One region of the Microbispora sp. NBRC 16548 genome, then DNA from elsewhere that is predicted to be linked to it. Evidence: riboswitches for the same ligand, from Rfam matches in the RefSeq annotation. Region 1 holds a riboswitch; each other region holds the start of a gene.
What was found. Region 1 has a riboswitch for cyclic di-AMP ahead of QSK36_RS30100 (CHAP domain-containing protein). Riboswitches for the same ligand answer to the same signal wherever they lie in the genome.
Positions count from the first base shown of each region.

Region 2: linked by a shared signal. The riboswitch ahead of QSK36_RS14415 (C40 family peptidase) and the one ahead of QSK36_RS30100 (CHAP domain-containing protein) in region 1 are both predicted to bind cyclic di-AMP.
Region 3: linked by a shared signal. The riboswitch ahead of QSK36_RS33385 (coiled-coil domain-containing protein) and the one ahead of QSK36_RS30100 (CHAP domain-containing protein) in region 1 are both predicted to bind cyclic di-AMP.
Region 4: linked by a shared signal. The riboswitch ahead of QSK36_RS40075 (C40 family peptidase) and the one ahead of QSK36_RS30100 (CHAP domain-containing protein) in region 1 are both predicted to bind cyclic di-AMP.

Region 1 is NZ_BSSF01000012.1:124,084-129,223, forward strand. It holds gene QSK36_RS30095 (hypothetical protein) at 1-616, shown strand, start outside; gene QSK36_RS30100 (CHAP domain-containing protein) at 820-1,599, opposite strand; cyclic di-AMP (ydaO/yuaA leader) riboswitch at 1,767-1,909, opposite strand; gene QSK36_RS30105 (GNAT family N-acetyltransferase) at 2,211-2,933, opposite strand; gene QSK36_RS30110 (MXAN_6230/SCO0854 family RING domain-containing protein) at 3,264-5,140, opposite strand, start outside.
Region 2 is NZ_BSSF01000005.1:26,318-31,457, reverse strand. It holds gene QSK36_RS14430 (NYN domain-containing protein) at 1-186, shown strand, start outside; gene QSK36_RS14425 (C40 family peptidase) at 336-1,298, shown strand; gene QSK36_RS14420 (hypothetical protein) at 1,389-1,571, opposite strand; cyclic di-AMP (ydaO/yuaA leader) riboswitch at 1,613-1,767, shown strand; gene QSK36_RS14415 (C40 family peptidase) at 1,842-2,411, shown strand; gene QSK36_RS14410 (gluzincin family metallopeptidase) at 2,515-3,429, shown strand; gene QSK36_RS14405 (glycosyltransferase family 4 protein) at 3,541-4,650, shown strand; gene QSK36_RS14400 (Nramp family divalent metal transporter) at 4,663-5,140, opposite strand, start outside.
Region 3 is NZ_BSSF01000015.1:18,017-23,156, reverse strand. It holds gene QSK36_RS33415 (alpha/beta fold hydrolase) at 1-27, opposite strand, end outside; gene QSK36_RS33410 (FAD-dependent oxidoreductase) at 45-347, opposite strand; gene QSK36_RS33405 (TetR/AcrR family transcriptional regulator C-terminal domain-containing protein) at 318-638, shown strand; gene QSK36_RS33400 (hypothetical protein) at 635-790, shown strand; gene QSK36_RS33395 (hypothetical protein) at 857-1,189, opposite strand; gene QSK36_RS33390 (HAD domain-containing protein) at 1,433-1,930, opposite strand; gene QSK36_RS33385 (coiled-coil domain-containing protein) at 2,014-2,925, opposite strand; cyclic di-AMP (ydaO/yuaA leader) riboswitch at 2,960-3,098, opposite strand; gene galT (galactose-1-phosphate uridylyltransferase) at 3,169-4,227, opposite strand; gene QSK36_RS33375 (DeoR/GlpR family DNA-binding transcription regulator) at 4,321-5,124, opposite strand; gene QSK36_RS43765 (50S ribosomal protein bL37) at 5,024-5,140, shown strand, end outside.
Region 4 is NZ_BSSF01000026.1:2,072-7,211, reverse strand. It holds gene QSK36_RS40090 (NADP-dependent oxidoreductase) at 1-200, opposite strand, end outside; gene QSK36_RS40085 (winged helix-turn-helix transcriptional regulator) at 298-708, shown strand; gene QSK36_RS40080 (helix-turn-helix domain-containing protein) at 782-1,030, shown strand; gene QSK36_RS40075 (C40 family peptidase) at 1,082-2,131, opposite strand; cyclic di-AMP (ydaO/yuaA leader) riboswitch at 2,192-2,345, opposite strand; gene QSK36_RS40070 (amino-acid N-acetyltransferase) at 2,752-3,303, shown strand; gene QSK36_RS40065 (RDD family protein) at 3,451-4,854, shown strand.

The DNA of each region.
Region 1 (5,140 bases):
GGTGACCGCGGTGCTCGGGGCGGTGATTCCGGCCGGCCCGGCGACCGGCGCGCAGTCCGCGCTACAGATCTATCGCGGCACCGCCACCGTGGTGGTCGACTCATACGACTACTGCGGAGGTCCCCTCTCGGGCGAGCACCGGTTCATCGGCACCAGCCGATACAGGATGGCCGCGAAATTCATCACCGGCCCACGCAAGTCCGCCGCGGGCCGGGTCGAGCGCAACCCCTTCTACTGGGAGTTCTACGTGGGGGACATCGGAGCCGTCGGATCTTTCCAATTCGGCTCCGCCCACGTCGTCACCGCGTCGGCCCGCGATCTCGGCGGCAACGTACGCGACCCGAACCTCTTGCTCGGCTACTGGGTCACCGGCCGATCGGGCACCTCCTGGTCCGGCAAGCTGGTCGACAGCCATCGCGCCGAGGGGGCCACGTTCAACCACTTCTACGGAGAGAAGACCATCGTCCCTTGCCGTAATCTCGGCACGTCTCCCTTCCTCTACGCCGTCGACGCCGGGGCGACGGTCTCGGGCCGAGTGAGCTCGGGGAGCGCAGCGTTCACCATCCGCGGCTCGACCTACGGCGACAACTACCGGTTCCGGATCACGTTCAGCTGACGGAACGTTCCGCGGGACGGGGTACGACAAGCCAGGGCCCCACCACGCCCGGGCGTACGGAGGTGTCGGCGATGAAGGGACTCGGCCGAGATCAGGGAGATGAAGGGCCTGCTGGGTTAGCACGGCCCGAGTCGACGACATGCCACGGTGATCCGCCGCTCCGGAAGGCGGCGGGACGTGATCGTGGGGGTCGTCGTGGGAGGTCATCGCTTGCGGTGCCGTCCGCCGGACGTCGCCGCCGCGGCCTTGAACCGGAGGCCGGTCACGGCGGTGGAGACCACCGCGAACAGCAGACCGGCCGGCAGGACGGCGTCGCCGGGCGACCACACGACGTCGAGGGACTTCCCCTGCGTGGCCGCCATGTTCCTGGTGGTGGGCGCCGCGGCGCGCTGGACGCTCGCGTTGACGGCCGCCACGGGCTGGATCGTCACCGGCGCCTTCGGCGCCACCTTGACCTTGCGCGGCAGGCCGTACCCCACGATCTTGCTTTTGTCGCGCACCTTGCGCTTCAGCCACACGCCGTCGACGTTGCCCTCGATCGTGTGGACCTTCCCGCCGGCGACCTTCTCGACGATGCCGACGTGGTCGATGTCGCCGATCTTCTTGGACCCCGACCAGTCGAAGAAGACCACGGCGCCCGGCTCGGGCTTGTCGCTCCAGGCGTGGTGCTTCTTGAACCACTTGGCGTGCCGCGTGGTCAGCGCGAACTCGCCGACGTGGCCCTGCACCCCGGCCCGGTCCGCCGCCCAGGAGACGAACATGTCGCACCAGGGGGCGGTCTTGAAGTCGGAGTCCTTGGCGATGTTGTCGGCGTACCACTCGCCGAACTTCGTGTGTTTCCCTGCTCGTTCGCGGTAGCCCAGTTCGGGGCGGACGGCGTCGAGCAGCTGTCGAGCTATCGGATCGGTGGAAATCGGAGGCTCCTCATGGCGCGCTTCGAGACATGACGAACCGGCCCGCGGGGCGTGGCGGCATGACGGCATGACCGTCCGAGGACACGGCCGCGGCGGGGCGGAATCAGAAACGGGAAATGTGGCAGCCCGTCACGGGCGCGCCATCACCCCGGAAGCCTGGAGACGTTCCAGGGCGGGCATGTGGTCCGGCGACACGACGCGGACCGGGTGGGCAGGTGGAGCCGACACTCCACGCGCTCTCCTCTCCTTGGCCGCCTACCGGGTTAGCTGACGGGTTCGGGCCAGGAGTAGCCCTACCGGATGGTCCGGATTCACCCCAAGAGACGTGGGTCCCCGGTTCCCGGGATCGATGACTTCCGGGATTCGGCGGTCGCCGGTCGTCCTCGGGTTGAGGACCGCTCACCGGCGAGACACACGGGAAGCTTAATAGATAACAAGTAAGACACGACCAAAAACCCGGCAAAGGGCATCATTCTGGCCGCCGCCGTTCCGTGCTTCCGCAGGTCCTCACGGTCGCGGGCCGCCCGCGGTGAGATGCGCCACACAGCGCCGTACGGGCATGAGCGCCCGTCCGGCGGGCGGGCGGGTCGAAGACGACACGGCCATGCGGCCGTCCCCCGGACACGCCGTCGCGCCCGGCGGGCGGCGCTCCCCCGCCGGGCGCGATCAAGCGGCGCGCGTCAGACTTCGAGCGACATGTACAGGCGGGTGCCGGCCGGCCGGAAGCCCACGCGTTCGTAGACCCGGCGGGATCCCTCGCCGCCGTACTCCAGCCACACCGACCGTGCTCCCCTGGCGAGCATCGCCTCGGCGAGCGTGGCGGTGACCGCGGCGGCGATGCCCCGCCCACGGAAGCCGGGGCGGGTGCCGACGCCGGCGAGTTCCGACGTCTCCACGGCCGGAGCGGAGCACATGGCCGCTCCCGCGCAGCCGCCGCCGGGCGCCCGGACGAACCGGACCGCGCCGCCGCTCTCCTCCGTACGGCGCAGCCGGGCCGCGCCCTCCGGCGACGAGGCGAACTCCCCGCTGAACGCCTCCGACAGGGCGGCGTCGATCGCCGTGTAGTCCTCGTCCGTCGACGGCGTCTCCACCGGGAGAGCGGTTCGCGGCCTCGTCAGCGTGGCCGGGATGCAGACGAGGTAGTCGTGCACCGCCTCGACGGTGAACCCCGCCTCGCGAAGTGCGGGCTCCACGGCGGGCGCGGCGTCCGGGGCGAACTCGAGACGGGGCTTGAGCCCGCGCTCGCGGAACGCCCCGATCAGCGCCGCGACGTCCCGCCCGCCCGGCCGGGCGCCGGGCAGGGGTGTCGCGTAGTTGACGTACGGGCTGGTGGTGCCGGGCTCCACGCCGAGGACGAAGCCCCCGATCTCGACGACTTCGGGACGACGGCGAAGGTTGGCCACGGCGAAACTCTGGACATCGATGCCCACGGTGATATCGACCTCACGAATGACAAGGTGGAACGGTTCGCCCGCCACGCGGAGCGGAGGGTGAACTCGCATTTGAAGCCATCCCGGACGGGATGGAGAAGGTGCGCAGGGCACCGTCACGTGGGGCCGCCGTGAGACGGTGAAGGCAGTGAGCCGATGACGCGGGAGGCGTACCGGTCAGTGCCGACGGCGGCCGCTGTGGGACGCCGAGAACATAGGCTTCATTCCTTCGCTGTTACTTGTGTGAAGCACGCTCACTTTCCCATGCGGTCAGTGAGCGCGCAAACCGTTATTTCCGGCCGGTCAGCGCGTCGCGGGGGCGAGCATGCCGACGAGGTCGGAGGCGTCGAGAGGGCGGATCACGGCGGGGTCGAGACGGGCAGGGTGCAGGGCGTAGACCTGTGCCCCCTCGCTCACCCGCACGTCGTCCTCCAGCACCACGGCGAGACCCGCTTCGGCCGCGCCGGCCTCCGCCGCGGGATCGGCCGCCTGCCGTACGCCGAGGCGGGACGCGAAGGCGGCGGCGTCCTCTCCGGGACGACGCGCGTGCCGGCTCACGGCGCCGTCGCGGTGCCGTACGACGACCTCGCGGGCGCGGGCGGCGGCGTGCCAGCAGGCGACCTCCCACAGGGTGACGCGCTCGCCGAGGCCGTAGGCGTCCTCGGCGGCCGCGCCCAGACGGGCGAGTTGCTCCTCGTGTTCGTACACGTTGTGGAACCCGCCGAACGCGGACACGTTGAGGTCCACCCAGCGCATCGTGCGCGACCAGAGGTCGGCGACGAGCGGGACGAGGATCTTGGCCGGGCCGGTCAGGTCGAAGCGCTGCCGTACGGCGAGCGGGTCGAACAAGCCATCCGGATCGTCCATGAATCCGGCGAAACCGCGGGCCAGTTCGTCGAACGGCACGTCGTTGTAACTGAACACGACGGGCACCGCGTACCGGCCGCCGGTCGCGCGCAGCGCGGCCACGTCGAGGTCCACGAACTCCGACGCGCCCAGCGGCTCGGGCGCGGAGGTCAGATCCCCGGAGTGGACGGCGGCGCTCGCGCCGAGCCGCAGGTTCGTGTAGTCGCACAGCCCGACGAACTCCCACCGCGCGTCGAACACCGCCACCGACAGGTCCAGGTCGACCACGCGATCCGCGGGCTCCGCCCAGTGCAGGAACAGCCGGATCCGCGCACCGTCCGGCAGCGGCCGGACGCTGCCGCGCGGCAGCCGTACCAGCGAGGCGGAGGCGGACCGCTCGGCCTCCGGCGCGAGCAGGTCGGCCAGCTCCTCGTCCAGCAGCGCGGTCTCGACGGGCGGCAGCGCGGCGGCCCGGCGCAGCATCTCGCCGGTCAGCACAGCGGACAGGGCGGCCACGGCCTCGGGGGCGAGCTCCTCGCGGGCGTCGGGCTCGGCCCAGATCCGCGCCGCTCCCCCGCGCGGCAGGAACATGCGGGTCCCGCCCGGTGGCGTGCGCAACCGGCCCAGGGTGGCGATCAGCACGGCCGGGGAGACGTGCGGCGCGGCGGCGCGCAGGGCCTCGGCGAGGTCGGCGGCGGGCAGGCGGCGGGCGAGATCGGCGGTGCGCCGCAGCAGCTCCCCCGGCCGGCGCGCCAGCAGGGCGAGGGCCTCGCGGGGATCGGTCCGCAGCGCGGCCTCGAACCGCCCCGCGAACGTTCGGGCGCGCAGCCGTACACCGTCGAACGACAGCAGGTCCCCGTGGGCCGCCGCGCGCTCCAGCAGGACGTCCGCCATAGGCGTGCCCTTCCGCAGCGGGGTGCCGCGCAGCACGGCGAACGCCAGGGCCGCGTCCGGGTGACGCCGGTGGAACTCGTGCGGGTGCAGCACCTCCGCCATGTGCCGCCACTGGCCGGGGTAGCGGTGCAGGTCCTCGATCAGGTACGGCAGCGCCTGCCGGTCCAGCGCGGCGAGGAGCGCGCGGCGCACCGGCCGGGACAGGCTCGTGCGGCGCGGGAGGCGGGCGCGCAACCCGGGGTCGCCGCCCATGAGGGCGTGGAGCAGCCGCAGCACGTCGGTCGCCGTGTCGGCGTGCCGCGTGAGCAGGGCCAGGTCGCCGTGCCGTACGGCGGCGGCCAGGACGACGGCACGGGTCTCGCGGGCCGGGATCCGCTCGGGAAGCCAGCCGGCCGACTCGGGCCAGAAGCGATCGACGATCTCGGCGACGACCGCCCTGT
Region 2 (5,140 bases), on a different contig from region 1:
CGGGTGATGTTCAGCGCGCCCGGGGAGATCGCCGACGACCTCATCCGCACGCTGGTGCGGGCGGAGCCGCCGGGCCGGGCCATCGCCGTGGTCTCCTCCGACCGGGAGGTGGCCGAGTCGGTGCGCCGCATGGGTGCCCGGCCGGTGCCCTCGCTCCTGTTGCTGCGCCGTCTCGGCCGGAGCTGAAGCGCCGTACGCGCGCTCCGGACCGGCGTCGTCACGGTGAGTGATGACTGCCGCGAATACCTGCGAATAGGTTGAAGCATCAAGATCGCCTAGATAGAGTCGCGCCGCAGGTTTCGTTGATCTAAGAGGTTGATCCTCAAGGGGGCTCAGTGCGAGGGCGTGTGCCGGTGGCCGCCGGTCTGGCCGCCGTGGTCCTGCTGACGCCGATGGCGGGCGCGCAGGCGGATCCGAAGCCCACAGTCGCGCAGGCCAAGGCGAAGCTGAGCAAGCTCAACGAGCAGGCCGACACGCTCGTGGACCGCTACAACGCGGCCAACGAGAAGTGGAAGAAGGCGAAGCAGAAGTACCTCGCGATCAACGACGACTACAAGAAGCAGAACGTCCGGGTCGAGGCGCTGCGCTCCGGGCTGGTCTCGATGGCCGTCAGCAGCTACCAGGTCGGCGAGATGGGGTCGTGGGGCGGCGTCTTCTACAGCTCCAACCCCGATGCCATGCTCAGCGGCCTCGCCACGCTCAACCACATGTCGGCCGAGCGGGCCGGGCGGCTCAGGGAGTACGAGGGCGCCATCAAGGACCTCAAGGACCGCCGCGACCAGAGCAAGGCGGTGTACAAGGAGGCCACCGACGTCAGGGGCGAGCTCGCCGACGAGAAGGACAAGGTCGACAAGCTCGTCCGTGAGCAGATGAAGCTGCTGCGCTCGCTCGGGACGTACAACCCCGGCAACCCCAACAGCGCAGGCGTCGTCTATGCCGGGCCGGCGTCCGGCAACGCGCTGTCGGCCCTCCAGTTCGCCTACAAGCAGGTCGGCAAGCCCTACCGTTACGGGGGCACCGGACCGGCCTCCTGGGACTGCTCGGGGCTCGTGCAGGCCGCGTGGGCGGCGGCGGGCGTGACGCTGCCCCGGACCAGCTACGAACAGTGGGCCTGGGGCGCGAGCCGCAGGGTCTCGCTGGACGAGCTCCAGCCGGGCGACCTGCTCTGGCACGCCGGGTACGGGCACGTCGGCATCTACGCCGGCGACGGGAAGGTCGTCCATGCCCCCCAGACCGGCGATGTTGTGAAGATTGTCACACTCGCCGAGTATCACGCGATCGGAGCTGTGCGCCCCTGAGGGCCCGGCCATGTTTGTGATCTCTGTGCCTTTTGTGGCTTCTGTGACCCGATTTAGTCGTTGTTGCCGAGATTGTGAGCAGAGTCACACTTAGCCGTTTGCGGTGCGGGTAAGCTGCGCTTTCTTCTCGGCGGCCTTCGTTATCCGATCTTTATCCGGCGGGAAGGCTTTGCCGAACGCGGCGGGACCTCGGTAGCTTCTGGGCCGCGGCGAGCACACCTCGCCGCGGCGCACCCGGTCGGCCGGCCGGGGCGCGCAGTCATCCACCGTCATCGGCGTCCTCCATCACCCTCCCCTTCGCGGGATCCCCCGGCGCCGGTGGCCTGCCGAGTCCGTGCAGTCAGGAGGCACGGAGCCGGGGAACCATCGACCTTCACGCGAAGGTCCGGGGTGAATCGGCGCATCGCGCGCCGTAGGGCGACTTCCCCGCCCGAACCCGTCAGCTAACCCGGTAGGCGTGAGCGGAAGACCCGAGGAGAGATCCTGTCTACCACCCCCGCTAGTCTGTCCCGTCTTGCCCGAATTGCCCTTGGTGGTGCCGCTTTGACGGCGTCCGTAGGGGTCGCCGGAGCACATCCGGCGGCGGCCGACACGGTGACGGTCACGGTCGTCAAGACGGCCACAGCGACGAAGACGGCCACGAAGACGGGCACCGCGACGAGCGCGAAAACCGCCGCCCGCAAGGCCGCCGCGAAGAAGCAGACCAAGAAGCACACCGCCAAGCGGAAGATCAGCAGGGCCTCGCTCCAGCGGGTCAAGGCCCAGCGCGCGGTGAAGGCCGCGGAGAAGCAGATCGGCGACCCCTACCGCTACGGAGCAACGGGACCGGGCGCGTTCGACTGCTCGGGCCTCGTCCAGTACGCCTGGCGCAAGGCGGGCGTACGGCTGCCGCGCACGACGTGGTCCATCCGCGGCGCGGTCAGGAAGAAGGTGTCCTGGGGACACTTCGAGCCCGGTGACCTGATCTTCACCAGCGGCGGCGGCCACGTCGGCATGTACGTCGGGCACGGCAGGATGATCCACGCTCCGCACACCGGCACGCGGGTCCGGATCGACAAGCTGGACGCCTACCGGAGGAGCACCTTCGTGGGTGCCGTCCGTCCCGGCGTCTGACGGGCACCGGTCACCAGCCCCCTCGACCGGCGCCGTCCTCGCGGCCCCGTCCACCTCGCCGAGGTGGACGGGGCCGTGGCACGTGCTGGTTACCATGCACGGCGTGACTGTCACGAGCGCCGTGCCCGGGGGCGTGCCGGGCGCGCGCGCCGAGGCCGATCGGCGCCGGCCTGAGGTTCCGCCTCACGGGTTCCGTCCCCGCCGGATCGCGGCCGTGGCCGCCGCCCTGGCCGCGCTGCTCGCCGGGCCCGCCGCCGCGGCCCCGCCCGACCCGCTGCTTCCGCTGCGACTGGACGCCCGGGCCGCCGTGCGGGAGCACCCGGGCATGTGGACCGGTGCCTCCGTCGCCCGCGGCGAGCGCGCCGTCGTCGTCGGGTCGCCACGGCCGCTGGTCGCCGAGATCGCCGCGCTGGCCGATCGCGCGGGCCGCACGGTCACGAGGATCTGGGGCGGGTACGGCGGCGCGGTGGTGCTCGTGCCGCGCACCGAGGAGCAGGCCGCCGTGCTGGCCGAGCCGGCGAAGGTGGACGGCCTGGCGGCCGTCGCCACCGGCGGCCGCGTGATCGTGCAGCCGGCGGCGTTCGCCCGCCTGTCCGCGACCGGCCGCCTGGTCGTCGTGACCCATGAGCTGACGCACGTCGCGACCGCCGGTCCCCGCGCGGTGCCGATGTGGCTCATGGAAGGCTTCGCCGATTATGTGGGCTACCTGGACAGCGGACTGCCGGTCCGTACGGTCGCCGCCGAACTGGCCGCCGACGTGGCCGCCGGGAGGCCGGCGCTGAACGGCCTGCCCGGGCCCGCCGACTTCGCCGCCAGGCCCGCGCAGGCGTACGAGGAGGCGTGGCTCGCCTGCCGCTACGTCGCGGCCCGGTTCGGCGAGCGGAGGCTGGTCGCCCTCTACCGCGCCGCGCTGCGCGAGGGGATCGGCGCCGCGCTGCGGGAGGTTCTCGGGCTGTCCGCCGACGGCCTGACCCGCGAATGGCGGTCGTACGCGCGCGAGCAGCTCGCCCGGTCCTGATCTCCGCAGGGCGCCGGATCTCCATGAGGTGCGGGTGCGACCGCGGCTGCGACAATGCGTTCTCGGGCGGCGCGGGCGGACCGCGCGACCACGCCGGCAGCGGGGGTGAGGATGACGAAGCGGACGCTGATCGTCACGAACGACTTCCCGCCCAGACCGGGCGGCATCCAGGCGTTCGTGCACGGCCTCGCCTCGCGCAGGCCGCCCGGCTCCGTGGTCGTGTACGCCCCGCGCTGGAAGGGGTGTGAGGAGTTCGACGCCCGCCAGCCGTACGAGGTGGTCCGTCATCCCTCCTCGCTGATGCTGCCGACGCGCTCGGTGGCGAGGAGGGCGGCGGCGCTGGTCGAGGACGGCGCCACCGTCGTCTTCGGGGCGGCGGCGCCGCTGGGGCTGCTCGCTCCCGTCCTGCGCGCCGCGGGCGCGGGCCGGATCGTCATGCTCACCCACGGGCACGAGGCGTCGTGGGCCCGCCTGCCGGGCGCGCGCGCCCTGCTGCGCCGCATCGGCGCGGGGGCCGACGTCGTGACCTACCTCGGCGAGTACACCCGCCGCCGGATCGCCCGGGTCGTCCCCGCCTCCAGGCTCGTACGGCTCGCGCCCGGCGTGGACACCGCCGCCTTCCACCCGGGGGCCGGCGGCGACCGGGTCCGCGCGTCCCTCGGCCTGGGCGACCGGCCGGTGGTCGTGTGCGTCTCCCGGCTGGTGCCGCGCAAGGGCCAGGACGTGCTGCTGCGGGCCTGGCCGCTCGTCCTGCGGCGGATTCCCGGCGCGGTCCTGCTCCTTGTCGGCGGCGGCCCCTTACGGCGGTCGCTGGAGCGGACGGCCGCCCGGGCCGGCCTGCGCGGCTCGGTGGTCGTCACCGGGTCCGTCCCCTGGGCGTCCCTCCCGGCCTACTACGACGCGGGCGACGTGTTCGCCATGCCGTGCCGCAGCAGGTTCGGGGGGCTCGACGTCGAGGGCCTCGGCATCGTCTACCTGGAGGCGTCGGCCACCGGGCTGCCGGTGGTCGCGGGCTCCTCCGGAGGCGCCCCCGACGCCGTACGGCACGGCGAGACGGGCCTGGTGGTCGACGGCACGTCGCACACGGCGGTGGCCGGCGCGCTGTGCGACCTGCTGGGCGACTCGGCCCGCGCCCGTGAGATGGGCGAGCGGGGCCGGGCCTGGATCGAGGAGGAGTGGCGCTGGGACCTCGTCGCGGCCCGGTTCGCCGCGCTGTTGTGACGGAAGGCCGCCTCAGCCGGTGAACACCTCCACGAGGAGGAGGCCGTTCACCGCGCAGATCACACCAGCGACGACGGCGCCGGCGACGGTGGTGAGGCGGCGGTTGACGAGATCGCCCATCAGCTTCCTGCTGCCGGTGAACGCCACGAGCGGGACCAGGGCGAACGGGATGCCGAAGGACAGCGCGACCTGGCTCAGCACGAGCGCCCGCGTGGGATCCACCCCGGCGGCCAGGACCGCCATGGCCGGGATGATCGTGACCAGCCGGCGCGCCAGGAGCGGCACGCGGCGGCGCAGGAACCCCGCCATGATCACCTGCCCGGCGTAGGTCCCCACGCTGGAGGAGGCCAGGCCTGAGGCGAGCAGGGCGAGCGCGAACGCGACGGCCGCCCCGGGGCCGAGGACCTGCCCGAGACCGGCGTGGATGGCCTGCAGGCTGCCGGGATCGCCGCCGCCGAACGTGACGGCGGCCACGGTCAGCATCGCCATG
Region 3 (5,140 bases), on a different contig from region 1:
GTCGGCCGAACGAACCTGTTCGCGCACGGTGCGCGGCGAATCCTTCATCGCGCGCCTACAACCGGGACGAACAGGCGCATCGCCCGCTTGCCGGCCTCCACCGCCGTGTTCCCGCGTTCCAGCAGGTCGTGCTGGTATTCGTCCAGAGCCGAGATCGGGTCCCGCCGGCCCTGATCGACCCCGGCCAGCCGCACGCTCAGCCGTACGGCGTCCAGCGTCGCGGTGCCGGCGCCGTTCCCGCCGCTGGCCGGCGTCAGGTGGGCCGCGTCGCCCAGCAGCGTGACGCGGCCCACCTGCCACGGCGGCATCGGGCGGTCGTGGACCTTGGAGCGGCCCACACCACTCATGTCGGCGCTGCGTACCAGGTCCCGCAGGTCGTATCCGGCTTCCACCACCCGGGCGACGAGGCCGTCGCCACCTTCAGGCGTCTCATCGCCGCCCTGATCGCCGCGGGTGTCCCCGCCGACACGGCCACCATCGCCGTGGACACGGTCCTGGCCTACGTCAACGGCTACACGATCGAAGAACAGGCCCGCAAGACCGGAGTCGACGGCTGGCCCAGAGAGCGCCGGGACCGCGCCTTCCCCGACGGCCTCGAATTGATCATCGCCGGTGTCAGAGGAACTCTGCCGTCTTGACGTCGGCTTCGGCCGGGCCGCCCCGCCACCCGCCGTCTACGGACCACTCCTCGCGGGCGCGGATGTTCCTGGCGTGGCCGACCAGCCCGCCGCCGTCGGGCTACGAGCCGACGGTCATCACCGGCAGTATCGGCGGCATCGTGGGTGCCTGACCTTTCCGGGCCGTCCAGCGTCGTCCACGTGCCCACCATCGTCCGCGAGCGTCGTCACCCAGTTCGTCACGGAGAGACGCTCCGCCGGCGGCTTGCCGGACCGAGGTCACGTCCGTCACAAACCTCGATGTCCGTGATCGTCGTCGCGGTGGGGTCCAAGCTCAGCCAGATGACGTCTTCACCGTTGCGTTCCAACTGCACCACCCAGCAACCTGAGGAACCTCGCGGGGCCGTCAAGAGGTTGGTGCACGTGGACCTACAGGTGCACGCGCCGTAGAACAGCAGGTCCTCAACCGTGTCGGCAAGAGGGTCGTTCTCGTCCTCCCGCAGTAGAGAGATGATCTCAGCGGTGAGGTCGGGAAACACATCCGCCAGGCGGGGATGTTGTCCGGCAGTCATGGATTGCACGCTACACAAACGGGCATCTCGCTCGTAATGAGCGCCTGCTCGCAAATGGGAGCCAGTCACGACGGTAGGGAACTCCCCGCCCTGCTGTAGAGGCAGTTACGGCGCAGTGGCGCCTGGCAGCGTAAGCCGACGTTGCTGTATTTCGCTGCTGTAAAGCCCAAGGTTCGGTTTTTAGACCAGATCTCGACCAGGGCCACCTACTCCGATTGTCGAATTCTGTGGACCGCGGGTGATTCAAAAGGCTCGAAGCCATTGATCGAGGACGGCGAAGTCTTCGTCGGCGAGTCCCCTGTATGACTCCACGTGGTGAAGGAGAGCCCGACCGCTGTGGTGTACGGAGACCCACTCCCTATCGGCGTCGGTGATCTCATCGTCGACCCAGGCGAACGGGCGTCCGCCCGCCCAGTTCACCAGGGTCCGGGTCTTCCAGCAGAGCCCGAACCATTGGTCCTCACGTTTGTGCTGGTCGGCTGGCTCCGGCCAGCTCACGACAGGCAGTCGCGGCAGCCCGATCCGGGGTGCTATCTCGGCATTCGCCTCCTCTTCCCAGGTCGTCGCCCAGACGAGTTCGCAGGGCAGCGCTGCCAGCCGACTCCCCATCTCGGAGGTGAGCCGCGCCAAGCGCGAGTCCGGTGTAGTGCCCCGCGGTGCGCGTTGCGGGTCCTCGCCGAAGGGGAGAAGCGGTCCGTCGACGTCGAGGAAGAGCAGCGGGCGTTCAGTATGACCGGTCATGCTGCCCTGACCTCGTCACGTTCGGTGAGTACGCCGCGTTCGAAAATGTCGAGACCGAACATGCAGGCAGGCGGCTTGCGGGCCTAGTACATCGAGATGTGCACGTGGTCGTAGTGGTTGGCGGTGATTCCGCCGCGGTCGGACATGGTCCGCCAGCCCGGATGGCCGAGGTTGTAGATGCGCTGCTGCCAGATCACGTACATCACGCCCAGCTTCGGCCCGTTCTTGATGGCCCAGGCGGCCAGGCTGTCGCCGAGCGCCTTCATCTCGGGCGAGGGCATGGCGCCGCCCGAGCTCATCATGAAGTCGCAGGCGCGCCCGAGGGGGTGCTCGCCGCTGTTCTCCGCGCGGTAGCAGCCGACCGGAAACCGCAGGTCGAAGTTCTTTTCGACCTCGCTGCGGGTGAGCCGCATCCGGGGCGTGATGTTGTCGGAGCCGCTGGGCAGCTCCGGCGCCCACGACCCGCCCCCGCGCTTTCCCGGCGCGATCGGGATCAGCGCGTCGAGCTTGTCCTTGATCTCGTCGATGAGATCCTCGGCGTCCTCGCGCTGTCCGGCGACCTCGGCGGCCTGCGTCTTCAGCTGCCCGGTCAGAGTCTTGGCGGCGTCCGCGGCCCGCTGCCGTTCGGCGCGGACCTGGTCGAAGTGTGCGAGCCTGGCGGCCTGCTCCTCCTTGAGCTGGTAGTTCAGCGCGGCGGTGTTCATGTCGGGCAGCGCCATCGCGCTCTCGGTCTGGTAGCGCAGCCCGGCCAGCTGCCGTACGGCGTCGCTGGCGGCCTCGTAGTCGGCCTCCGCCTTGGCCAGCCGGCCTCGGGCCGCCTTCTCCTCCACGCGGGCCTTGGCGAGGGCGACGCGTTTGGCGTTGTAGTCGCCGATCAACCGGTCGACCTTCTTCCGCAGGTCCGACAGCTCCTTCTTGAGCTGCTTCTCCGTCGGTTTGGGATCGGCGGCACCAGGCGCGGCCGTGCCGAACACGAGGACGGCCGAGGCGAGCACGCCGACAGCCAGGGGGAACGCGCGGGGCAGAGCCCACTCCTCTCCATCTGCCGACCGGGTTAGCTGACGGGTTCGGGCTGGAGAAGCCCGGGCAGGCCACTGCCTTGACCCCAGGTGCGTGATTGGGTCCCCGGCTCCCGGGCGGGGCGCCCGGGATTAGGCGTACCGGTTGTGACGGCCGGTGTCAGGGATACTAGTGGTAAAGAAACCGTGGCTGCCACCAAAGTCGCAACCAACCGGAGATCAAGCCGTTATCGCTTCGCGAAGCATCCGGGCCGCCTCCTCAGGCAGCACGTCGTTGACGAACGCGCCCATGGCCGACTCCGATCCGGCGAGGTACTTCAGCTTGTTCGGCGCGCGCCGGATCGTGAAGAGCTGCAGGTGGAGGTAGGCGAGGTCGCGCCGGTAGGCGACCGGGGCCTGGTGCCAGGCAGCGACGTACGGCATGACGACACCGAACAGCCCGTCCAGGCGGCGCAGCACCTCGATGTAGAGCGGCGCGAAGGCGGCCCGTTCCTCGGGCGACAGCGCGGGGATGTCGGGCACCTGACGGTGCGGGTAGACGTGCACCTCGAACGGGTAGCGCGCGGCGGCCGGGACGAAGGCCGTCCAGTGCTCGTTGGCGGCCACCACCCGGGGGCCCTTCCGCTCTGCGGCCAGGACGTCCGCGAACAGGTTGCCGCCCTGATGGCGGGCGGCGGCGTCCAGCATCTGCCGCGTACGCGGCGTGACGTACGGATAGGCGTAGATCTGGCCGTGGGGGTGCGGCAGCGTGATGCCGATCTCGGCGCCGCGGTTCTCGAAGCAGAAGACCTGCTCCACGCCGGGCAGCGAGGACAGCTCGGCCGTACGGTCGGCCCACGCCTCGACGACCAGCTCGGCATGCTCGTCGCCCAGTGAACTGAACGACGCGTCGTGGTCGGAGGTGAAGCAGACGACCTCACAGCGCCCGATCCCCGGCCGCACCTCGCTCAGCCCGCCCACCTGCTCGTACGCACCGGTGTTGAAGCTGAACGACGGGAAGCGGTTCTCGAACACCGCCACCTCGTACGGCGAGGGGATCTCCGAGCCGGGATGGCCCGGGCAGAGCGGGCACTCATCGGCGGACGGCAGGTGGGTGCGCGTCTGGCGGTGCCGGGCCACGGCCACCCACTCGTCCATCAGGGGGTCGTAGCGCAACTCGGAGGCGAGCGGACGTGGCGGCAGGTCCCTGGTGTCGATGGCGCTGTGATCGGCGTCGTCGCGCCGGTCGAAATAGATCAGCTCACGGCCGTCGGCGAGATGGGTGATGGTGCGCTTCACAGAGCGGTCTCCAGCTTCACGGTGCGGTTTCCCGGGTCACAGCGGGCTTCCAGATGTCCGGGGGCACAGCGGGCTTCCTGCAGAGGTCCGGCGTCACAGTGCGGTCTCCAGCTCGGTCTCCCCGGACGGATCGGCGAGGAGGAGCTCGCCTGCGTGCTCCGAAAGCGCGGCGCGCGCCTCCTCCGGCAGGCCGACGTCGCTCACGACCACGCCGGCCTCGCCGAGGGCGGCGATCGTGCTGATGCCGATCGTCCCCCACTTGGTGTGGTCGGCCAGGACCACGAGCTGCTGGGCGGCCGCGACGAGGGCGCGGTCGGTCTCCGCCTCCAGCAGGTTCGGCGTGGTGTAACCGGCCCGGACGCTCATGCCGTGCACGCCGAGCATGAGCGTGTCGACGTTCAGGGAGCGGACGGCCGCCACGGCCACCGGGCCGACCAGCGCGTCGGAGGGCGTGCGCACGCCTCCCACCAGCACCACGGTCTGGTCGGGCCGTCCCGCCCGATGGAAGACGTCGGCCACCTGGACGGAGTTGGTGATCACGGTCAGCTCGGGCACGTCCACCAGGTGGTGGGCCAGTGTCCAGGTCGTGGTCCCGGCCGAAAGGGCGACGGAGCTGCCCGGCCGTACGAGCATGGCGGCTCGGCGGGCGATGGCCTCCTTCTCGGCCTGCTGTCGCACCGACTTGGCCGCGAAGCCCGGCTCCTCCGTCGAGCCGGTGCCGGTGGCGGTCGCCCCGCCGTGCACCTTGACGATCAGGCCGCGTTCCGCGAGGACCTCCAGGTCGCGGCGGATCGTCATGTCCGAGACCCCGAGGTCGCGCACGAGCTGCGCGACGCGCACCCCGCCGGTTCTGCGTACCCTCTCCAGGATCGCCTGCTGCCGTTGCTGGGCCAGCATCCACCACTCCTGTCAA
Region 4 (5,140 bases), on a different contig from region 1:
CCCGCCACGTCCCAGCCGAGTGCGTACGTCTCCTGGTGCGGCATGAGTTTGTTGTCGGCGAGGGCGCCCGCGGCCGTGAGCAGGTCGACGGGGTTCACCGCCGCCGCCTCGACCCTGATCCGCACCTGCCCCGGCCCCGGCTCCGGCTCCGCCACATCGACGACCCGTACGGCTCCGTCTCGCGCCACCAGTGCTCTCATGAGTTCCTCCTTGCGGTATGGCAAGGAGCGTATGAAGAGCTACTCTCTCCCGGTAAGAAGGCACCTGAAAGTGCGTATGGGAGGAGAAGGGAAGACGATGGCCACTCAGACGGCGGCCGAGCGGCGCGAGGACGCGCGTCAGCGCTACAACGCCTACGTCGCGACCTGCCCGTCGCGGAAGCTGCTCGACACGCTCAGCGACAAGTGGGTGAGCCTGGCGCTCACCGCGCTCGCCGGCGGCCCGCTCCGCTACAGCGAGCTGGCGAGGACGATCGCCGGCGTCAGCCAGAAGATGCTCACGCAGACGCTGCGGACGATGGAACGCGACGGCCTGGTCTCCCGCGCGGTCACCCCCTCGGTGCCGGTCCGGGTCGATTACCGGCTCACGCCCCTGGGCGAGGACCTCATGCCGCTGCTGGAGGCGATCAAGCGCTGGGCCGAGATCCACATGGAGGATGTCGAGGCGGCCCGGGAGGCGTACGACCGATGCTCCGACTCCGAACCTTGACGACCTTCCGGGGAGGCGTTTACCTTCCCTGAAGGGTGGGCCGACGAAGCATCGTCGTGGGGGAGGGCGGACGATGGGTATTCCCGAGGTCGTCTACCGAGGTGACAGTCTCGCCTCGGACCTTGATCGTGCCGGTCTCACCGAAGAGGATCTACTTCTTCTCGCGGAGCTGGCCAAGGGCGTGACCGCCGACCGGGTGGGTCGCAGTCTCGACGTCAGCGGACGCACCGTGCGGCGTCGGCTGCGGTGCATCTGCGACCGGATCGGCGTCGCGACCGCGATCGAGGCCGTCGCCTGGGCGGCACGCCGCCGCCTCATCTGACCGCCTTCGCTCTGCGGGGGAAGGGCCCGGCGCCCTCTGCGGAGGAGGGGCTCAGTCGGCGACGCGCACCGCTCCCGCGAACGGCCGTCCGGCGATCTTCGCGATGTGGACGACGTCTCCCGTCTGCGGCGCGTGGATCATGTAGCCATTGCCGATGTAGATGCCCACGTGATGCAGGTCGGGGTAGAAGAACACCAGGTCGCCGGGTCGGAGCTGGTCACGGGGGATGTGCGTGCCGGCCGTCCACTGGTCGCCCGTGTAGTGGGGCAGGCTGATGCCGACGGACTGGTAGGCCGCCATGACCAGGCCGGAGCAGTCGAAGGAGCCGGGCCCCTCGGCGCCCCACACGTACGGCTTGAGCTGCTGCCTGAGGGCCCAGCGCGCCGCCTGGGCGGCCTTGCCGTCACCGATGATGGGGAACGACGTCCTCGTCCGCGTCTCGCGGCCGATCGTCTGGGAGACCTGCCGATAGAGGCTGCTCTCGGTCTTCTTGATCAGCTTTGTGATCTTGTCGCGCCGCGAGTCGAGGCCGCTGAGGAGCTTCTTGACCTCGGCCTGCCGCGCGGAGGCGCTCTCCCTGGCCCGTGCGGCGGCGTCCATGGCCTTGGTGACCTCGGCGACCTCCTGGCTCTGCTGCAGCTCCAGCGCGTACGTCGTGGAGGCCTGGTCCAGGTAGCGCCGGGGGTCGGCGTCGCTGTCGATGAGCACGAGCGCGTTGCCGAGCCCGTTGGTCATGTAGGAGTGCTGCGCGAGAGCGCTCGCCTTCTGCCGGCGGACCTCGAGCTCGGCCTCGCTCTTGGCGAGGTTCTTCTTGGCGAGGTCGGCGGACCGCTCGGCCGCCTTCAGGCGCACGCGCTCGCCGTTGTACTGCTCGCTGAGGGTCTCGATCTCGGTGTAGAGGTTCTCGACCTGCGCCGTGAGTTCCTTGAGGCTCGGCTTGGGGTCGGCGGTGGCGCGGACCACCGGGGCGCCGAACGTGATCGCGCTGATCGCGACGCCGACGAACGCCAGACGGCGGATGGCACCCGGACCGGCCGTGCCGGATCCGGACCGTCGGCCACGGGCGTGCCTGCCCGCCGGCCGTCCTCCACGCGTGCGCAACCGAGCTCCTCTCCCACGTGTGCTCCGCGGCGGGCCCGTCGTCGGGACGGGGCCGTACGGCGGAGCACTTCTGAGCGCCTACCGGGTTAGCTGACGGGTTCGGGCCGGAGTAGCCCTACCTTGGTGGATTCACCCCTTGACGATCTGAGATCGAACCGATCCTGATCCTGCAGTTGGGTCCCCGGCTCCCCTTCGCACTCGGTGCTTCGAAGATTCGGCGCCCGGTCGCCGTGAGCGCTCACGATGACCGGCATCGTCGCTGGACGATAGTGCACGGCGAGTTCTTGCTCAACCAGAACTCCGAAACCCGTCTACGTTTGACAACCAAATGATCACGGTCGGGTCACGAGCTCGGTAGTGATGCGTCCGCGTTCACGTGTGTTTGGAGCGATCCGAGAGTTTCGATGTGCGGCTCGGACGGCTGGAAAAAGTGGGACGAACCTGGATGGTCGCCTCAGGGTGCGGGCGTGCATCCGTCCGTATCCTGGCGGCTACGGACGGTCAAACCTCATGTCAGTTGTGGCGTTTGGGAATGACCGTTATCCGTGGGGGACGCTCCGTGCCGACCGCGTGGGATCGGCCGCGTGGGATCGGCCGCGCTCCGGCTAGGCTGGCCGGTCATGGAGCAGGTCGCCGCGCAGACATCCAGTGAGTCGGGTGCCACGGCCGTGACGGTGCGCCGGGCCAGGACGCCGGACGTCCGGGCGATCCGGCGCCTCGTCGACGCGTACTCGGGTGTCGGTCCCCGCCTGCTCAAGAAGAGCACGGTCACGCTGTACGAGGACGTCCAGGAGTTCTGGGTGGCCGAGACGGACGGGCAGGTCGTCGGCTGCGGCGCGCTGCACGTGCTGTGGGAGGACCTGGCCGAGATCAGAACGGTTGCGGTGGACCCCGCGGCGCGCCGCGGAGGCATCGGCCATCGAATCGTCGGCGCGCTCATCGAGACCGCCAGGGACCTCGGCGTGCGGAGGGTCTTCTGCCTCACGTTCGCGGTGGAGTTCTTCGCCAGGCACGGCTTCAGGCCCATCCAGGGCACCCCGGTCTCCCAGGAGGTGTACGCGGAACTGCTCGCGTCGTACGACGAGGGTGTCGCCGAGTTTCTCGACCTGGAGCACGTCAAGCCGAACACGCTGGGGAACACCCGGATGTTGCTGCACCTCGACCGCCATTGATCACGATTGATGAGCATTGATCGATGATCTTGACGGTGGTTGTCGACTACTGCAAAGGTGACTGTTGATACACCTGTCGCTACTTTTGGCAATATCAGCGTGTGCTACAGACGTTCGGCGCATGCGTCTTCGAAACGAGGTGACACGGTGAGCACCGGACAGCCGCCGTACCCCCAGGACGAGTCGGACGGAACGCCACCGCCGCCATCGAACTCCGGGTACAACACGGACAGACAGCCCCAGGACTACGACCCCGACGTCACGGTCGTCAGCTACCGCCACTCGGGACAGCACACGGGCCCGCAGCAGCCGCCCGGCCACGACCCCGCGCAGGGCGGCTACGGCCAGCAGCAGGGCTACGCCGCCCAGCAGGGGTACGGTCAGCCGGCTCCGCAGCAGCAGGGCTATGGCCAGGAGGCCGCCCAGCAGCAGGGCTACGGGCAGCAGCAGTACGGCCAGCAGAGCTATGGCGCCCAGCAGGGTCAGCAGGGATACGGCCAGACCGGCCCGCAGCAGGGTTACGCCCAGCAGGGTTATGGCCAGACCGGCCCGCAGCAGGGCTACGGCGCCCAGCAGGGCCAGCAGCAGTACGGCCAGCAGGGCTACGGCGCGCAGCAGGGCCAGCAGCAGCAGTATGGCCAGCCGTCCCAGGGCGGCTACGGCCAGCAGACCGGCCCCCAGGACTACGGCCAGCAGCAGGGCTACGGGCAGCAGCAGGGTTACGGCCAGACCGGCCCGCAGCAGGGCTATGGCGCCCAGCAGAGCCAGCAGCAGAGCCAGCCGCAGGGCTACGGCCAGCAGTCCGGTTACGGGCAGCAGCAGTACGGCCAGCAGGGCTACGGCGCCCAGCAGGGCCAGCAGCAGTACGGCCAGGATCAGTACGGCCAGGATCAGTACGGGCAGCAGCAGTACGCCCAGCCGAGCTCCCCGCAGGGGTACGGCCAGCAGCCCGGTTACGGGCAGCAGCAGTACGGCCAGCAGGGCTATGGTCAGCCCGGCTTCGGCCAGCCGTACGGGGCCGCGGGGCCGGTTCCGCCCGGCGCCCCGGCCCCGCTCGCGGAGTGGTGGCAGCGCCTCGTCGCCCGCATCATCGACGGCGTGATCGTCGGCATTCCCTTAGCGATCATCACGTTCGTGATCACGGGGATCGTCGTCACCAACGCGAGCATCGACATCACGAGCGGGGTTTACAACCCCGGAAGCGGTTACTTCCTGGCGTCACTGCTCACGGCGATCCTGGGCGGCCTCGTCATGGTCGTCTATGAATTCCTCATGCTGCGGGCGCAGGGGCAGACGCTCGGCAAGAAAGTCATGGGCATCAAGGTCGTTCAGGTCGGCGGCACTCTCGACGCGGGCGGGCTTCCCCAGGACGCCGCGCTCAAGCGCGCCGGCGTGCTCTACGGTTTCGAGTTCCTGCAGTGGATTCCCGTTATCAGCTACCTCGCGAGCATCGCCTCTCTTCTGAACGTGCTGTGGCTGTTGTGGGACAAGCCGTTGCATCAGGCGCTGCATGACAAGGTCGCCAACACCGTGGTGGTCAAGGTCAAGTAACGACGACGGACGGGGTCGATGGAACGGACCATCGGCCCCGTTTTTCTATGGGTCGCTATGGCCGCGTCCGCACCGTCCGCTCACCCGGCTGTGACGGAAAATCCTTGCGGGGCCTCCCGGGCATGCCATGCTTGGGTTCACCGTCCCGAGAGGTGCCCAATGACCGCGAGACCGCCCCCGGCGCCAATCCTTAAGACTCACCCCCGCCGTCCCCCGGGTCATATCCGTCCACGGGCGGCTTAAGGAACCGTCAGGGGCGCTTATGGGGCCGTATGGAGCAGCACAG